Regions from separate parts of the Paenibacillus sp. sg306046 genome, predicted to be linked through region 2. Evidence: riboswitches for the same ligand, from Rfam matches in the RefSeq annotation. Region 2 holds a riboswitch; each other region holds the start of a gene.
The links. Region 2 has a riboswitch for thiamine pyrophosphate ahead of AC6ROY_RS11880 (phosphomethylpyrimidine synthase ThiC). Riboswitches for the same ligand answer to the same signal wherever they lie in the genome.
Positions count from the first base shown of each region.

Region 1 (6,145 bases), on a different contig from region 2:
GATGATATCGATTTCTTGTTGCTCCAGGCCAAATACGTCCGCAATTTGCTTGTGCCCGTGCTGGACGCCATGGCAGAGACCGATCGTACGCACGCCGCCGTATTTGTTGCAGGCCCACGTCATCATCGCCATTGGATTGGCATAATTCAACAATAGGGCATCCGGCGCGGCCACTTCGCGAATGTCACGGCAAATGTCCAGCATCACGGAAATGCCGCGTTGCCCGTACATAATACCGCCTGCGCAGAGGGTATCGCCTACGCATTGATCGACGCCGTACTTCAAGGGAATGTCCACATCATGGGCGAAAGCTTCCAGCCCGCCTACACGAATCGTACACAAAATGTATTTCGCGCCGCGCAGAGCTTCCCGACGGTCGGTTGTCGCGTGGATGGGCACTGATAACCCATTTTCCGCGATATCCCGGCGGCAGAGCTGAGCGACCATATCGAGATTGTGCTCATTGATGTCTGTAAATGCAACTTCAATATTTTTAAATTCCGGCACGGTCAGCAGATCCCGCAAAATGCCCCGTGTAAATCCGATACTGCCTGCCCCGATAAAAGCAACCTTAAATGACATATCAAAATCCTCCATTTTCCTGGAACTGAGTCGATTTGGCTGTTCACAAGCTGATTGTAGCAGGGCGGCGGCAGCTCAGGTTACTAAGATCGTGACCAGCGTGGAGCGGTACTGTCAAAAATCCTCACTTGGTTCCTGGCGATACGCTTCGGCGCGGATGGATTTACGAAACTCGGTCGGAGTCAGGCCGGTCTGTTTTTTGAATAAAGAATGAAAATATTGCCGACTTCCCACACCGACATAATCAGCTACGTCCAAAATGGGAATGTCGGTACGCAGCAGCATTTTTGCTTTTTCCATCCGCAGCTTGGTTAGGTAGCCCATCGGCGATTGGCTGGTGTGCGCCCGGAAAATCCGGTGCAAATAACCCGGATGCAGGTTGACGGCGGCGGCGATGTCCTTGACTTGTATGTCCCGGTCATAGTTATGATGGATGTATTCGGTGGCCTGCCGGACATAATAATCGGCTTGCGGGTGCAGACTATCCTCCGTGCTGCGGTGCAGCCGCGCGATTCGGATCAGCAGCTCCGCGATCTGCAGGCGGATCAGCAGCTTGCTGCTTTTCGGACCTCCATCCAGCTCCAGCACCAACCCCTTCAAGAGATGATACATGTCATCGGGGTCACGCAGCACCAGATGGGTTTTAGCCGTGTGCAGCAGACCGCGCAGCAGCTCATCCTGGGCCGCAAGCACCCGAATCGAAGGGAAAAGGTCTCCGGGCTGGCAGCGGTTAAACCGGATTTCGACGTTCAGCATCCGGCAGGATGTGCCGGCTTCGATCATCAACCGATGCAAGATGCAGGCATTTAGCATAATAAATTCGCCTTTTTTGAGCGAAACGGCTTCAATGCCGTCTCCGCTCTGCAGATCGACCCGGCAGTGGCCGGAAATGATATACATAATTTCGGTATCGGGATGCCGGTGAAAGGGCATCTCGAATCCATCCCATTGCTTGAAATAGTAAGCGGATACATGCGGATGAAAATCATCCTGAAGCGGGTCGGCATGAAATAAAGCTGAATGCTGCAAGACCGTCACTCCCATCTGCGGTGGAGTTGTAGAGGTTCTCCCTAATGATGCAAAATATCGGGATAAAGCACAAGTCGTCTTCGAAAAATAGGCTTGGCAATTTTCGGTGAAATGGTAGAATGAGAGGAGAAGCTACGCGCGTGATTTAGCATCGGGCTTTTAGTTACCTGTTGCTTGTTTTGATGATCCATAGGAGGCAGCCGATGTCTGATTCATTAAATCGTATCGAAGCGTTACTTTCCACCCTTGTCCATGATTTTGCAGGCTTAAAGCAGGATGTCGCAGAGCTGAAGCAGGATGTCTCAACGTTAAAGCAGGACGTCGCCGGATTGAAGCAGGAAATGTCCGAGGTCAGGCAGCAGCTGGACCGCATTGAAGCCAACCAGAACGAAGATGTCATTGGCATGCTGGAGCTTGTTCATGTCAAGCTGGAAAGCTGCGCAACGAAGGAAGAAGTGGCTGCTCTGGCCAGACTGCAGGGCGAAGATCGCCTCAAGCTGGAAATGCTTAGAAAAGCCCAATAAAGGACAGCTGCAGCGTACCTTCGCCTCGCAGATTTGCCAGAAGCCTAAAAAAATGCTGCCTTGACCGGACTTGTCGCAATCGCTATTATTAAAGGAAATGAATAGAACCATGGGAGTCCGGGGGAAATCGGGCTGAGAGTACGGCTGAAGCTGCCGTTAACCATTTGAACCTGTTGGATCATGCCAGCGTAGGGAGAGTGCGGGAAACACACTTTGCTTAGGGCGGAGTGTGTTTTTTTTCAAGCTGCGACCAGGCGCGAAGTCAGGTGTCCGAATAGGACTTTCACCGGATGACACATGGACAACCACATGGCTACTGCCTAAATTCAAGGGGGACTACCAGAATGGAAATCGAAGCAAGAATCGACATGCTGCAACGGGTAAGGGCGCAAAGACCGCTCGTCCACAATATTACGAATGTCGTAGTCACAAACTTTACGGCTAACGGGCTGCTGGCGCTTGGCGCTTCGCCGGTGATGGCTTATGCGCATGAAGAGGTGGCTGATATGGCCAAAATTGCGGGGGCGCTGGTTGTCAATATCGGGACGCTGGATCAAAGCATCGTCGAGTCGATTCTGATTGCCGGACGTTCGGCCAACGCGCATGGCGTCCCGGTTATTTTCGATCCGGTCGGCGCGGGAGCGACTGCGTACCGGACTGAGGTATCGCGCCGTATTTTGCAGAAAATCAAAGTTTCCATACTTCGCGGCAATGCGGCGGAAATTGCCAATGTGCTTGGCGAGCAGGTGCAGATCAAGGGCGTTGATGCCGGCGAGGCGGCTGGCGATCAGGCAGCCGGGCTGGCGCGAAAGGCGGCACGCCAACTGGGTGCTGTTGTTGTTGTCACCGGTGCGGATGATTATGTAAGTGATGGAAGCGTGACGTACCGGATCAGCAACGGCACGCCGCTGCTGACAGCCGTGACGGGTACGGGGTGCCTGCTGACGAGTATAATCGGCGCTTTTGCCGCGGTCGAGCGTGACCTGGTTGCCGCGGCGACGACTGCGCTTGCCTTCTACGGTGTAGCCGCTGAGCTTGCAGTCGAAATTTCCGGCAGCAGCCATCCGGGTACGTTCCAGACGGAGCTGTTGAACCGGCTGCACACGACGACGGGCGAGGATTTGGCGAACCGTGCAAGGATCAAGCTGATGGAAGAATAGGAACGCGGATGGAACGTACTAGAAAGCCAGTGGGGAATCGAATGGAACAGCCGGACAATGGAGCTGAGCTGACGCGAAGCGATACGGAAATGATGGAAACGAAGCAACCTGAACGGCTGCATCCCTTTTTGGCCGAGCTGGTCCAGGTGGAGGAGCTTGCAGCCAACGCTTGGCCTGCCTTCACGCAGCAGTTGTATGGAGGCTGGAGGCTGCGTGCTACGTATGGCACGACCAGACGGGCGAACAGTGTCCACTCGATTGGACCGCTGCCGGCTTGCGCAGATTGGCTTGCGGACCTCGAAGACTTTTACCGGCGGCGCGGCTTGCCGGTCTGCTTTTATGTCAGCGACGCTTCGCCTGCCGGTTTGGATGCACTGCTGGCGGAGGCGGGGTATGTACGGGAGATGCCCTGCTTGCTGATGACAGGTGAGGCGGACGCCGTTGTTCGCTCTGTCGTGCTTGACAGCCGGTTTGATTACGAGTTCGCCGACGAAGCTGACGAGCAGTGGCTGGCCGATTTTTTGCGGCTGGAAGGGTTTGGCGAAGAGCGGCTGCCTGCGTATCGTCATATTTTTTCGGCGATTGGTCCGGTCAAGGCGTTTGTCCGCGTTATGAACGAAGGAGAAACAGCGGCGCTGGCGACGGTCGTCAGCGAACGCGGGTACACCGGCGTCAGCAATGTCATCGTAGCCGCCCGGCACCGCCGGAAAGGCATGGCGGGACAACTGCTCCGCAAGCTGGCGGACTGGTCGCTGCAGCAGGGAGCGCAGCGGCTGTACTTGCAGGTATTGCAGGACAATGCGCCTGCGAGGAGCCTGTACAGCAAGCTGGGGTTTACGGCGCTAGGCCGACATCACTACCGCAGCAAGCAGTTGTAGGCATGCCCTTGCAAGAAGGAGCGTGCGACTGCGTTCCAAAGGCGGGCTTTCTTGACTCTGTTTTCATAAACATGAAAATTAAGGGTGTTACGCAGTAGCCTGAGCTATTACGTAACACCCTTGATTTTTATCTACTGTGTTCTGCTAGCTAAGAAGCCGGCAAGCTGCTTGCCTGGGAGCGTTAGAATGACTGCTATTACTGGGAAAATCCATTCACGATTTGAGCGATGGCTTCCTGGACCGGAGTGACGGGGCGTCCCAGCAATGTCTCCAGATCATCGCTTGGGATATCCAGCTCGCCGTCACGTATGCCGCCCTGGATGGCAACCAGCAGAGCAATGACAGGCTCAGGCAGTCCTGCTCCTCTCAACATGCCGCCGTATGCTTCCTCATCCAGATGTACAACCTGAATATCGCGCTGGACCGCTTGGGCAAAGCTTGCTGCCAGCTCTTCTTGAGTGATGAGCGGACCGGACAATTCATAGATTTTATTTTCGTGCCCTGGCCCGGCAAGCACAGCTGCGGCTGCTTCGGCATAATCGCGGCGAGCAGCCCACCCGGCCCGGCCTGTGCCCGAGGCGATGCTCCATGGCGCACCGTTCAGTACAGCCTGGAAGGTTGCGATTTCATTTTCCAAGTACCAGTTGTTGCGAAGAATGGAATACGGAATCCCTGAATGCCGGATCGCCTGTTCCGTCTCGCGATGATCCGGGGCAAGCGCCAGCTTGCTTTCCGCTGCGTTTGGCGCGCTGGTGTACGCAATGAAGCCCACGTTCGCTTGCTGGGCCGCACGAACAGCGTCAGCTTGCTGTTTTCTACGATTGGGCATATCATCTGTTGAGATGATCAACAGTCGGTCAATTCCGCTGAACGCCGAAACCATGGACTCATACTCATTAAAATTCGCGTAACGCACATCAATGCCTTTTGCGCTCAGCTGCTCGGCCTTTTTCGGATCGCGTACACTGACCGCAATTTGTTCCGGCGCTACTTTTTTCAACAACGCTTCAACGACCAGCGACCCCAGATGTCCTGTTGCTCCAGTGACCAGTAATTTCATAGGAAATCCCTCCGTTTGAATATGAATGGATAGGTTGATCCTGCACATACGTAAGCGGCCAGTGCTGCGGCAGCAAATCGTCTAGGCTTTCATGACCTTCCTTTTCCCCAAAAACACAATCAAGCTTAACAGGAGCAGCACTAGAGGCATAGCGGCAACGCCAAACCCTTGTCCGGCTTTCAGATGCGTAAATACAGCTCCGGCCATCACAAGCGCCAAGGCTCCGCTGCTGGCCAGCACCAGCTTAGGGTTCCAGAAGCCTACTACTAATAACACCGCAGCAAGCACCTCAATCGCGCCAACTACATACATGAAGCCAGTGCCGTACCCGTAGATTTCATTAAATGCTTGAACCTGCATCGGATTTCCGCTTAACTTCATAAAGCCAAACAGGAGGAAGCCGACTCCCAGCAAGCCTTGCAAAATGCGAACAGCCCATTTCATGATGATGCATGTCCTCCTTGAAGTTTTGTTAGTTACAGAGTTATAATAACCGCAAGGAGCATTTACCGGAAGTAGGCACTTCAATTAAACCTGGTATACAAAAGGATACCTTGCGAAGCTCAAGCAACAATTCCACAGGAGTGGTTCAAATGGCTGAAAACTGTAAAGTTGAAACTGCGTTAGGAATCCTGATTGGAAAATGGAAGCCTGTCATCATGTTTCATTTGTTTTCGAGGGGGACGTTGAGATTCAGCGAGCTGCAGAAGGCAATCCCAGGCATCACGAAAAAGATGCTGACAGCGCAATTAAGGGAATTGGAATACCATGGAATTGTGTATCGTCAAATTTATCCGCAAATTCCCCCCAAGGTTGAATATTCCATTACGGCATACGGAATGAAAATTGCTCCGCTCCTGCAGGCGATGAATGAATGGGGCCTGGCGCATGTGCAGCATTTGCATGAGCTGT
Region 1 is NZ_JCAMRT010000017.1:92,966-99,110, reverse strand. It holds gene AC6ROY_RS17680 (alpha-glucosidase/alpha-galactosidase) at 1-582, opposite strand, end outside; gene AC6ROY_RS17675 (AraC family transcriptional regulator) at 697-1,620, opposite strand; gene AC6ROY_RS17670 (hypothetical protein) at 1,815-2,135, shown strand; TPP riboswitch at 2,235-2,348, shown strand; gene thiM (hydroxyethylthiazole kinase) at 2,480-3,295, shown strand; gene AC6ROY_RS17660 (GNAT family N-acetyltransferase) at 3,337-4,173, shown strand; gene AC6ROY_RS17655 (SDR family oxidoreductase) at 4,370-5,233, opposite strand; gene AC6ROY_RS17650 (DoxX family protein) at 5,315-5,677, opposite strand; gene AC6ROY_RS17645 (winged helix-turn-helix transcriptional regulator) at 5,827-6,145, shown strand, end outside.
Region 1: another riboswitch for thiamine pyrophosphate. It lies ahead of thiM (hydroxyethylthiazole kinase); the one in region 2 lies ahead of AC6ROY_RS11880 (phosphomethylpyrimidine synthase ThiC).

Region 2 (6,145 bases):
ATCCGGATCGGGGATGTGCAGGCGTTTATCTCGTATTCGCGCCAGTTTTCCATGCCGATCAGTCAAACGGCGCAAATCGCCAACATCATTCAATCGACCATTGCCGCCGCCGAGCGCGTGTTCGAGCTGTTGGATGAGCAGGAGGAGACGGCGGACGCGCCGCCACAGACACGGACAGCAAACGTTGCGTCGATGGGCGAGGTTCGGTTCGAGCATGTGGACTTCGGCTACAAGCAGGATGCTCTGCTTATTCAAGATATGAATCTGCTCGTCCGGCCAGGGCAAACGGTGGCAATCGTAGGGCCGACTGGCGCAGGCAAGACGACGCTGATTAATTTGCTGATGCGTTTCTATGAGCTGAACGGCGGCCGCATCCGAATCGACGGCGTCGATATTACGAGTCTGCCGCGGCATGAGCTGCGCAGCCAGCTCGGAATGGTGCTGCAGGATACGTGGCTGTTCAATGGCACGATTCGCGAAAATATTGCGTATGGCCGCGCCGGGGCGACCGAGACGGAGGTAGTGGCCGCAGCTCGGGCTGCCTATGCGGATCATTTTATACGCACGCTGCCGGACGGCTACGAGACGAAGCTGAATGAAGAGGCGTCCAATATTTCACAGGGGCAAAAGCAGCTGCTGACCATCGCCCGGGCGATTCTCGCTAACCCGCCGATTTTGATTCTCGACGAAGCGACCAGCAGCGTGGATACCCGTACGGAGGCCCACATCCAGCAGGCGATGAACGAGCTGATGCAGGGACGCACGAGCTTCGTCATCGCCCACCGGCTATCCACGATCCGTGACGCCGATCTGATTCTGGTTATGAGCCAAGGCACAGTCATCGAGCAGGGTACCCATGACGAGCTGCTGGCGGCGGGCGGCTTTTACGCGGATCTGTACGAAAGCCAGTTCAGCGCGAGTCGGCCTGCAGTGTAGCGCACAGAGGAGCGTACGTAGGCAGGGCCCGTAGCAGCCGGGAGAGAGCGAAGGCAGGGCGTTTTGTGAGGGAGGGTCGAGCTGAGCGACTGTCTTGGCCCGGAATATAGGTTGCGCAGGCGAGAAGGGTCGTCGTAATCTTGTGCGGCGCATGATATACTAAACGGCAACGAACGTATGTTTTGGGCGGGCAGGTGAATACGATGACGACGGAGGTCGGCATTTCGGTCAGAGCCTTTGTTGAGTACGCTTATATGAGCGGCAGCATCGAAGCCGGGTTTCGTACGATGACGACGCTGGCTGAGGGGACGAAGGCGCATCAGGCTATTCAGCAAACGTATGAACAACCGGACCGCAAGGAGGTGCATCTGGACGGAACGGTGGAGCACGGCGAGCTGACGTTCCGGCTGGAGGGGCGCTGCGACGGGCTGCGCTTCGCAGGAGAGCAGGCTATTATTGAAGAGATCAAGTCTACCTCGGGCGACTTGAGCCGACTGACGGAAAATTCCCATCCGGTCCACTGGGCTCAAGCGGCTTGCTACGCGTATTTGTACGCGGTGCGTGAAGGCTTGACAGTCATGCGGCTGCGGCTCGTTTACGTGCAGACGGGGACCGGGGAGCAGCTCCGCTTCGAGCGGGAAGCGGACATCGAAGCGCTGGCTGCGGAGCTGCAGCGGTATGCTGAGGCTTATGCGCCGTATGCCCGGCTGCAGCTTGATCATGTGCAGCAGCGGGATGCGAGCATCAAGCAGCTGGCGTTTCCGTTTCCCGCCTACCGGAGCGGGCAGCGGAAATTTGCGGGCGCGGTGTACACGGCGATTGCGCAGGACAGTCGTTTATTTGCCCGCGCCCCGACCGGAACGGGTAAAACGATGTCCACGCTGTTCCCGGCCGTGAAGGCGATCGGCGAAGGGTTGCTCCAGCGCGTATTTTATTTATCGGCGAAAACGTTGACCCGTACGGCGGCAGAGGAAGCGCTCGCGCTGTTAAAGGCGGGAGGCTTACGCCTGCGGTCCGTTACGCTGACGGCGAAGGACAAGATTTGCTTTCAGGAGGAAACGCGCTGTGACAAGGAATTTTGTCCATTTGCCGACGGTCATTATGACCGGGTGCAGGCTGCGCTGCTTGATCTGCTGACCCATGAGACATTGATCACGCGGGAAACGGTGGAGCGATACGCTCGCAGGCATATGGTTTGCCCGTTTGAGCTGTCGCTGGACGCCGCCTATACGGCCGATGCCGTGCTGTGCGATTACAATTACATTTATGATCCGCGCGTTTATCTCAAGCGCCAATCGGAGGAGCAGAAGCGGCAAGCCGTGCTGCTTGTCGATGAAGCGCATAATTTGGTGGACCGCGGCCGGGACATGTATTCGGCGGAGCTGACGAAGGCGCCGTTTCTGGCGCTGCAGCGTGCGTACAAAGGTGTAAACGCCGCGGTATACGAGGCCGCCAAGGCGGTGAATGCTTGTTTTATCGCCTGGCGCAAAGCATGCGCCGCAGCCGATGCAGGGGTTGGTTGGGCCGCGGCAGACGGTATAGGGCGGGAGCTGTTGCCTGCTTCTGGAGCTCGTGGGATGACCGGTTTAACGGCCAGATCAGCCGAGACGGCCGGAGCAACGGAAGCCACGGGAAAGACCGGAGCCACAGGAGCAATAGTTAGCTCAGCGGGCGCATCAGCCAAGCATTGCGTTCACGGAGAGCCGCCGGAAGAGCTGGGCGTATGTGTGGAGTCGTTTATTCAGGCGGCGGAGCGGGAGTTGTCCGGACCCGGTACGGGTGAGTTGCGGCAGCTGCTGTTGGATACATACTTCGCCTGTCAGCGGTACAGCCGCGTGCTTGATACGTATGACGAACGGTTCGTGACGCTGACCGAATGGTCGTCCGGGGGCGTGCGGCTCAAGCTGCTATGTCTCGACCCGTCGGCGCTGCTGCGCCAGATGGCCAAAGGCTACCGGTCGCAAATTATGTTCTCGGCCACTTTGTCCCCGCTAGGGTATTACCGGGACATGCTGGGCGGCGAAGCGAATGATTACGCAGTGACAATTCCGTCGCCGTTTCGCAAGGAGCAGCTGGCGGTCGGACTGCTGCCGCTGTCTACGCGTTATAAAGATCGCGAGGCTTCGAAGGCCGTCATTGCCGAGGCGCTGCATACGTTAATTGGGGAGCAAAAGCCAGGCAACCGGCTCGTTTTTTTTCCTTCTTATGCGTATATGAACGAGGTGCTGGCTTGCTTCGCAGAGCAAAGCTGCCCGTCCGTTCACCTGCTCGTGCAGCATGGCGAGATGAGCGAGGAGGAGCAGGCGGCCTTTCTGGCGGAGTTTCAGGCGGGACGCGACAAGCCGGTGCTTGGATTTGCCGTGCTGGGCGGTATGTTTGCCGAGGGTATTGATTTGACCGGGGAGCGGCTGACGGGGGTGGCGGTCGTCGGAGTCGGAATGCCGCAGCTTGGCCCGGAACGGGACGCGATTAAGTCGTATTTCGATCGTACAGGTAAAAACGGGTTCGATTACGCGTATGTTATTCCCGGCATCAACAAGGTGCTGCAGGCGGGGGGACGGCTGATTCGGACGGAGCATGATTATGGTGCGCTGCTGCTGATCGACGACCGTTACCGACAACAGGCTTACCAGCGGCTGCTGCCGGAGGAGTGGAAGCCGCTGAAGCTTGTCCGCGAGCTGCTGCCCGGCAGAAAGACGGGGGTGCCGAAAACTTCGCCCATTGTCATCCAACATATAGAATGAGTGTAGTATACCTAGGAAATCCACTAGGGGCGCCGTCGATGGCTGAGATAAAGCGTTACGCTTTGGTCCCTTTGAACCTGATCTGGGTTATGCCAGCGTAGGAAAGTGGGAAAGTGAGTTCATCGCACAACAAGGATGTCCAGGGAACGGAGCTGTAATTGGCCGAGTGGACATGCTGTTGTCAGCGTATGTTTGCACCTTCAACCGCTTCTTCGATGGAGCGGTTTTTTGAATGTCAAGCGCAGCAGCCGGACGGCTGTCTGCCGGCCGCTTGCCGTTCATGTCCAGACGAGACGGGTCCGCCGCAGGCGGGCGCAGCCGTTGGTGTTGCCTGCTTATCCTCCGCTTCCGGCCTCGCTCCGCGCGGCGATACGGAGGCGTACGAAGGGCGTTCGACAAGGCCGGCGGATGACGGCTTTGGTTCGGCGGCAACGCGGGCTGAGCGGGGGGCGGAGCCATTTCCGGCGTCGGCGCGGCCGCGGCGGGCGAAGCCGGGGCGCAACGTGTCGCAGCTGCATTATGCGCGGATACGATTATGGATTTGTCGACGGGGAAGCATGTTCATACGACACGCGAATGGATCATTCGAAACTCCCCGGTTCCGGTCGGGACGGTTTCGATCTATCAGGCGCTGGAGAAGGTGAACGGCAAGGCGGAGGGGTTAAGCTGGGAAGTATTCCGCGATACGCTGATCGAGCAGGCGGAGCAGGGCGTGGATTACTTCACAATTCATGCGGGCGTGCTGCTCCGTTATATTCCGTTGACGGCCCAGCGGGTGACGGGCATCGTTTCGCGCGGCGGCTCCATTATGGCGGCCTGGTGCTTGGCTCATCATAAGGAAAACTTTCTGTACACGCATTTCGAGGAAATTTGCGAAATTATGAAAGCTTACGGCGTTTCGTTTTCGCTGGGTGACGGGCTTCGTTCCGGCTCGATCGCCGATGCAAATGACGCTGCGCAATTTGCGGAGCTGTGGAGTCGGGCTCCTTGTCTCGTGTATGTCCATATCCAGTAGACATGTGTCTTTTGCTCAGTGGACATTGCTTCGTCAGTTCTCCTGTTGCTCACATGTCCAGATCTAGATGTTGATGGGTTATATACTGCTAGATATGGATTTCTAGCTCGGCTATACGTAGATCGTGATCATGTCCCCTTATGTCCGCCTTTTAAAAGACAAAGTTCTGTAAACGTCCTCTCTCAGGGGACATTCCTGCCCTCTGAAATATCATACTTATTAGCCAAGCAGTTTTTTCTGCGTGCGGAATTAAACAAGTGCCGCATAACGTAAGCCATCTGTAGGATGGAACTATTACGTTATGCGGCACTTGCAAGTTAGCGGTGTTGAGTCTTGTTGTTCCGGGCGTGTATGGATGCGAGAAATTTAAGTGAGCGAAGGATGCTAGATGTGACTTCGTGTCAGTGTCAAACCTGCCAAGCGTCTGACAAGCCACACAGCACGAAGTACGCTGTGTCACTGTGTCGTCTACGCGCGAGTCAGGCTCGCCCGGCCGCCACACATCAAGCCTGCTCGGGCATCGGGCTCATGCCGCCGGCTGCTGCTTTTTTCGCCCGTACATACCGGAGGGCGAGCAGCAGGGCCAGAACGGCTACGGCCAGCATGCCCCAAAATTCGGCTTCATAAGCGGAGGCCAACGGCCGGTTCGTTTGCCAGACGAGGCTGGCTCCGGTTAATGCGACGCCAAGCGCGCCGCCGAAAAACTGCGTCAGCTGCAGCATGCCGAGGCCGCTGCCGATCTCATCTTTATGCAGGGTTCGGGAAATTTCATTGGACACTCCGGAGCCTGCGGCAGAGAAGGAGACGCTCATCACCATATACGACACCATCAGGCCATAAGGCGATTGAACGCCTAGCAGGACAAAGGCAAGCATAGCCGCCGCAAGGGTGGAAAAGCCGCCGATGATCACCTTCACGTTGCCAGCGCGGTCGATCGCCCGGCCGATGAACGGCGAGAGCAGCGCGCTGAGCATAGCGCCGGGGAAAATCATCAGCCCTGCAAACACCGAGCTGTGGTTGAACAGCTTGATCACCACCAGCGGCATGAGAAACAGCATGGCAAAGTTCAACACATAGGCCAGTAGATTCAGCGCAGACAAGTTCATATAGGTGCGGTTGCGCAGCAGAGCCGGCTGAACGAACGGATGTGAAGTCCGGTGGATACGCAGCCAAAACGCGGTCAGGGCGATCAGGCCCGCAGCCAGCGCAGGCAGCGTCTGGCCGGTCAAGTACAGCAGCAGGCCGGTTACGCCTACGCCGATGAACAAAGCGCCCGGTACGTCGAAGTGTACGGACGAGCTTTCCTGGGCAGGCAGGTGACGAAGAAACAACGGCAGCGCCAGCAGCACGAGGGACGTGACCGCAAATAACGATGTATAGCCGAAATATTGGGTTAGTGCGCCGCCGACGATCGGGCCGATCCCGAAGCCAAACGAAGCTGCCGAAATGA
Region 2 is NZ_JCAMRT010000009.1:179,211-185,355, forward strand. It holds gene AC6ROY_RS11870 (ABC transporter ATP-binding protein) at 1-936, shown strand, start outside; gene AC6ROY_RS11875 (helicase C-terminal domain-containing protein) at 1,140-3,680, shown strand; TPP riboswitch at 3,696-3,801, shown strand; partial or broken gene AC6ROY_RS11880 (phosphomethylpyrimidine synthase ThiC) at 4,204-4,653, shown strand; gene AC6ROY_RS11885 (MFS transporter) at 5,199-6,145, opposite strand, start outside.

Region 3 (6,145 bases), on a different contig from region 2:
GCGGCGTCTGCGCCAGCTTCTCCGGGTCAACCGTATGCCGATGACCGCCGGGAGGCTCCATGCCGAGTGAAAACGCCCCAACGCCTACGACAGACAGAAATACAAACAGCATCGAAATGCCGAAAATCAGCCAATATTTTTCTAAACGGTGAATATGCATTAGCTTGTCAACTCCTCCGGACGATGCCGATTGATCTCTCTAACCCCTCACGACATACAACAGAAATATGCCTACCCAGCTGATGACCAGAAACAAACCAAGCAGCATCACCGCCGCAAAGGTTCCTTTCAAGGACGGCTCCTTGTGGTTCTCGTTCGTCTGCTTTTCCACGGGCCGTTTGATATGTTGTTGCAAGTTCGCCATACATCTATTCCTCCCTCCCCCCAAAGGGCTATTGCTTGATGTCCTCATTGTAGGTGGAAGCGTTTAGACAGCTCTATGATGTTAATCACACCGAATGTGAAAGAGTGGTGAACAAGCGCACAGGACCGGGGGTTGGCGCTGCTCTGAGCGTCCGGGCGACTGAGAAAAGGAGCGGGTACGCAAAAAAGGCCGTCCCAACCGCCACAAATGACGGGGAACAGCCTGTTTTTGCTGGATATCTTCTATTAATAATAAAGAGACGCAGGAGAAACTATCGTACCGGCCAAGCTTGCTGCGTATACGCCATATCCCAGAACATGTACTCGTAGCGGCTGCTGAGGATAAAGATTTTTTTCATCCGCGCCCGGTCGGCTTCACTCGCCCGCTCAGCCAGCTCGTCGAGCCGGTTCACCTGCTCCTCCACCAGCACGCGGAACCAGTCGCCCCCGTAAGCGGCGATCCAATCGCGGTAAATCGGCTCCTCGGGCGTACAATCCTTCAATTGCTCGCCGATCTCGTAATACAGCCAGTAGCACGGCAAAATAGCTGCGATAATGTCGCCCATCGTGCCGCTGTAAGCAGTGCTCAGCATATGTGTGGCATACGCATAGGCGGTTGGAGCCGGCTCGAACGCCTCGCGCTCCTCTGCCGTGATGCCGAGCAGCGCGGAAAACTTTTCATGCAGCGACAGCTCCGCTTCATAGGTGCTTTGGGCGTGGGCCGCCATCCGGCTGACGGTCGGCAGATCATGCGCCTTGGCCGCGCCAAGCGCCTGCACCCGAGCAAATTGCGATAAATAATACGCATCATTTAACACATAATGGCGGAAGCTCACCAGCGGCAGCGTGCCGTCGCCGATCCCTTGCACGAACGGATGCTTGAAGCTGGCCTCCCAGCTTTCGTTTACAGCCTCTCTCAGCTCTGCGGAAAAGCTTGATGTTGCGATCATATCCCATCGTCTCCCTTCCTAATTAGAAACCCATATCCCAGCTGCCCGCCTATCTCACATCCGTGATGTCCAGATGCGGGAGCTGGTGGGCAAACCACCAGGCGCCAAGCCACATGCCCAGCAGCAGCCCGGCCAGCAAGCCGTCGCTCGCCGACCAGCCGACCCTGTAATAGTAGGTCCGGGCCGCCGCCGAAGCGAAGCGCTTCGCTTCCATCGCCACGGCGATGCGCTGGGCGCGGCGGATGCTTTGCGCCAGCAGCGGAATCGCGTAGCGCTGCACCGACTCGGCAAAGCCGCGGACGCCCCGCCGCAGCTTCACCCCGCGCACCAGAAAGGCGGCGCGCAAGGTTTTATATTCGGCTACCGACAGTCCGAGCAGCCGGATCGCAGCCATGAAGCTGTAGGCGTATTTCGGAGGCAGCCGCAGCTGCTGCATAAGCGAATAAAACAGCAGCACCGGGTTCGTCGTCAGCGCAAACAGCAAGCCGACCAGTGCCGCATCGACGGTTTTCAGCCCAAGATGCAGCCCGCGGTAAAAGCTTTCCTCCGAAATATGGATCAGTCCATACCGGTACCAGGTCGTCTCGCCGGTGCCGAACAAAATCATCGAGGCAGCCGATGACACAAACATCAGTCCAAACGGCAGCAGCATCCACAGCAAACGCCGGGCCGGCTGACCGCTCGCCAGAAACAGCAGCAGCGTATACATCCAGGTGATGTGCAGCAGCACATTGATGTTATGCGTGAACAGCACCATCAGAAAGGCTCCCATCGACACAAGCAGCTTGAAGCTCGGGTTGACCCGATGCAGCCAGGTCGTGCGGCCGCTCAGCAATTCCAGCATAGATGCTCAGCCCCTTCCCTTGTCGGCCGTACCGGCCAGCGCTGGGCCGATGGCATCCGCAGCTGCGGTCTCAGTCAGCCCTGAGGCCGCAGCCTGCTCGCCGCTGGCGCGACCTGTACGGCCGTGATGCCGTCCTTCGCCAGCATGATCAACGCGATCATTCAGCTCCCCGGCGGCCTTCTTGTGCCCACCGCCCTGACTAACGCCCAGGCCGGGCCGGCTGCCGACCGGACGAGCTGACGGCTCCCCAACCGTCAGCTCGCCCTGCCGCACCTCCCAGACCCGCGTAGCAAAGCGGCTGACGATGTCCATGTCATGCGTCACCATCACAATCGCCAGCCCGCGCTGCCGCCACGCCTCCAGCTTCTCCAGCAGCGCGAACGTATTCACCGCATCCTGGCCAAATGTCGGCTCATCCAGCAGCAGCAGCCGCTGCGCCTTCACGGTCGCAGCCGCTACCGACAGCCGCCGCTTCTGGCCCAGCGACAGCTGATACGGATGCAGCTCCCGCTGTCCGCTCAGCTCAAAAGCTGCGAGCAGCTCGTCGGTCTGCGCTAGCACAGCCTCCGCCGACTCCCCGTCCCGCCGGAAGTTAAACGCCACTTCCTCGAATACGCTGCTGCCAATAAACTGCAGCTCCGGATTTTGAAACACATACGCCGCCTGATGTACGACATCGTCCAGCCCGCTCACCCGCCGATTCGCGAGCACATAGTCGCCTTCGGTCGGAATAAGCTGCATCAGCGAGGACAGCAGCGTGCTTTTGCCAGCGCCGTTTTCGCCGATGACCGCAATCCAGTCGCCCGGCCACACCTGTGCGCCCGCAGCCGCCAGCTTCCGCTCCTTGCCATGGTAGCCTGCGAACTGCTGCAGCCGGAGCAGCGGCTCCCCGCCGGCGGCTGGAAGCGGCAAGCCCGCCGTCGCCGGGAGGCGGCGCAGCCCGGTCCCGGTCCCCAGCTGCACGCCGTCCGCGGTATAATCGTTCCACACGCCGGGATACCAGATGCCGTAGCTTTGCAGCTCGCTGCGCCGCTCACGGAACAGCCGCTCCGGCTCGCCATCCGCCAATATGCGGCCCGCTCCATCAAACAGCACCACACGGTCGATGAAATCAATCACTTCATGCAGCTTGTGCTCCACGATAATGACCGTCTTGTCGGCCGTTACCCGCTTGACCGTGTCCCAGATCTCACGGGTACCCTCGGGATCGAGCAGCGAGGACGGCTCATCCAGAAACCAGGCGTCCGGCTCCAGCGCCAGCAGCGAAGCCATCGCCAGCCTCTGCTTCATCCCTCCGGACAGCGAAGCAATCGGCGTGCGCGGATCAACAGCGGCCAGTCCGACCTGGGCCAGCAGCGCTCCGATTCGCTCCTGCATCTGCTCGCGGGGAACACATAAATTTTCCAGCACAAAGGCCAGCTCTTCATCCACAATCGGCATGCAAAACTGCGTATCCGGATCTTGAAACAAATACCCCCAGGAGGCGGGCCGTCCGACGCCGGCCGCTTTCATCGGCAGCTCGATCACAGCGGGAACAAGTCCGGCCAGCACTTGCAGCAGCGTCGACTTGCCGCAGCCGCTTGGCCCAAGCAGCAGCACCTTCTCCCCCGGCCGGATCGTTAGCGATAGTTGGTCGAACCATAAAGCCTTGCTGCCCGGAAATTTGAGCCGCAGCTCGCTTACCCAGACAGCGCGGTCCGCCTCACTGCCCGTCTTGTTATCCGCGAATCGCGTCATGCTCCCTCACCCGTTTTCCTTATGTTTACCGACCAAGCGAATCCAGATCATCCTGACTGACCGGGCGCACCAGTTGCGTCACCCCGGTCTTCTCCAGCGCCTTCACCAAGGCATAGCTCAACGTACCGCAGATCAGGAACGCGCCGACGAACCGGTACAGCACATACTGCACGATCAGCCACGGCGAATATTCCGTCAAGTAATTTCCGTAGATGTCCATAACCAATGCGCCAATCGCGGCCGCAATACCTGACAGACCGGCTACAAGCAGCGAGAAGCTGCGGTAGCGGAACGCCGCGAAGGTCAGCTCCGCGCACAGCCCCTGCACGATGCCGTAAGTCAGCGACGACACGCTGTAATGCGAGCCGAGCAGCATCTCGAACAAGGCGGCGGCTACTTCGGCCAGCACCGCTACGCCCGGCTTGCGGATGATGAGGAAGGCGACAGCCGCAGCCATATACCACATGCCGTAAATCAGCTGCTCCAGCGGGATGCCGGGCACTTTAAATACGTTGTACACATCGCCCCATACCCGGTAAATGATGCCGAACACAACGGCAATGACGATGGTGACCAAAATGTCGGTCAGCTTTAACCCTTTTGACATGACTTGATTCCACTCCCTTATCGAGTTCGTCCGGGATCACGCCGCAGCATCGCGGCCCTCTCTTCCAGCGTGGATGATCGCAAAAAAGCCGCCTCCGTCATACGGAAGCGGCTTGTGAGCACAAGTGAACGGACTCAAGATCGTCTGCGTTCTCCACTTCCCTACGCTGGCATCACCCAGATCAGGTTCAGAGGGTCTAGGATCTGTCGATCCAATCTCAGCCGGTTAGGCTCCCCTAGTGACATAAACATACTAGCATGAATGGGCTAAATGTCAATACAAAAAAAAATTAATGTAACATTTAGCAAATTTCCCTAGTCTTCTCGTGGCATGTCTGTTAAGATAACGATACATCATAGCACGGGAGAATAACTATAGAGAAAGCGGGGATTTTTATTATTGAAAGCGCTATCTGCAATGCGGCGTTTGGCAGGAAATGGCCCGGTTCCGAACCGCCGCCTTATACGCCGGAGGCTCCGGATCACGAGCCGCTGCCCGTTACCGTCAGCATCGTAGCCGACTGCCCGTTTTGCAGCCAAATTCAAGGCGAGCCCGGCTGCCGTACGCCGATTCATTGCACGAAATGGTCAGGCGCTTGCAGCCCGATTATGGTCAATTTGGCAGCTTGCGTCGCCTGCGGGGAGTACAGGAAATAGAAGAAAGAGGGCATTGCGCCGAAAAGCCGAGGCCGGTCATCCATGAAGGCTCCTTTGAGGGGCCTTCTCGCTTTTTTGCCGTTGTTTAGCGGTTGCTTTGTCCCCCGTTCTGTGTCAAGATAATCGGTAGGCTTCCACTAAATGATCATGTAGAAATAGGTGACATCCGACCCTTATGAAAATAACGTTTTTTCGGCTTCTTACGGAGCTTTCGTCACGCAAAAGCGTATCCCGTCTGACGGGCGCCTTCGCCAAATCCCGCGCCAGCCGCGCGTTTATTCCGCAATTCGCCAAAACATACGGCATTCGCATCGAGGATGCGGAGAAGCCGCTCGCGGGCTATGGCTCCCTGAATGACTTTTTTACCCGGCGTCTCAAGCCTGGCCTGCGTCCCGTTGACCGGCAGGAGGGCATCATCGTCAGTCCGGTCGACGCGTTGATTACAGGAATGGGCCAGATCGTGGAAGGCACGATGCTGAACGTGAAGGGGCAGGACTACACCGTCGAAGAGCTGCTGAACTTCAGCCCGCGCCGCATTAACTACAAAAACGGCTTTTTTTATGTGCTGTATTTAAGCCCGACCGACTACCACCGCATTCACACCCCGGTCGCAGGCGAAATTATCGAGAAGGAGCATGTACCCGGCAAGGTGTATCCGGTCAATGACTTCGGCTTGAAGCATATGCGCCGCGTGCTTAGCCGCAATGAGCGGCTGATCACGTATATGCAGCATGGCGCGGGAGAGGTTGCGGTTGTCAAGGTTGGCGCGCTGAACGTCAGCTCGATTCAATACGTGTCTCCTCTGCCTAATCAGGTGCAGGCGGGCGATGAGCTTGCTTACTTTGAATTTGGCTCCACCGTCGTACTGCTGATGGAAAATGGCACCTACGCCAGCCGCTCCGACCTTTCTGTGGGCAGCAAAGTAAAAATGGGCGAAGCGCTTGGCACTCTAACCCGTCACCCGGCGGGAACGTAATTTTAAGAAGCC
Region 3 is NZ_JCAMRT010000015.1:125,513-131,657, reverse strand. It holds gene AC6ROY_RS16540 (cytochrome c oxidase subunit II) at 1-160, opposite strand, end outside; gene AC6ROY_RS16535 (cytochrome c oxidase subunit 2A) at 200-364, opposite strand; gene tenA (thiaminase II) at 636-1,313, opposite strand; gene AC6ROY_RS16525 (energy-coupling factor transporter transmembrane component T family protein) at 1,363-2,157, opposite strand; gene AC6ROY_RS16520 (ABC transporter ATP-binding protein) at 2,164-3,894, opposite strand; gene AC6ROY_RS16515 (ECF transporter S component) at 3,920-4,501, opposite strand; TPP riboswitch at 4,643-4,748, opposite strand; gene asd (archaetidylserine decarboxylase) at 5,333-6,133, shown strand.
Region 3: another riboswitch for thiamine pyrophosphate. It lies ahead of AC6ROY_RS16515 (ECF transporter S component); the one in region 2 lies ahead of AC6ROY_RS11880 (phosphomethylpyrimidine synthase ThiC).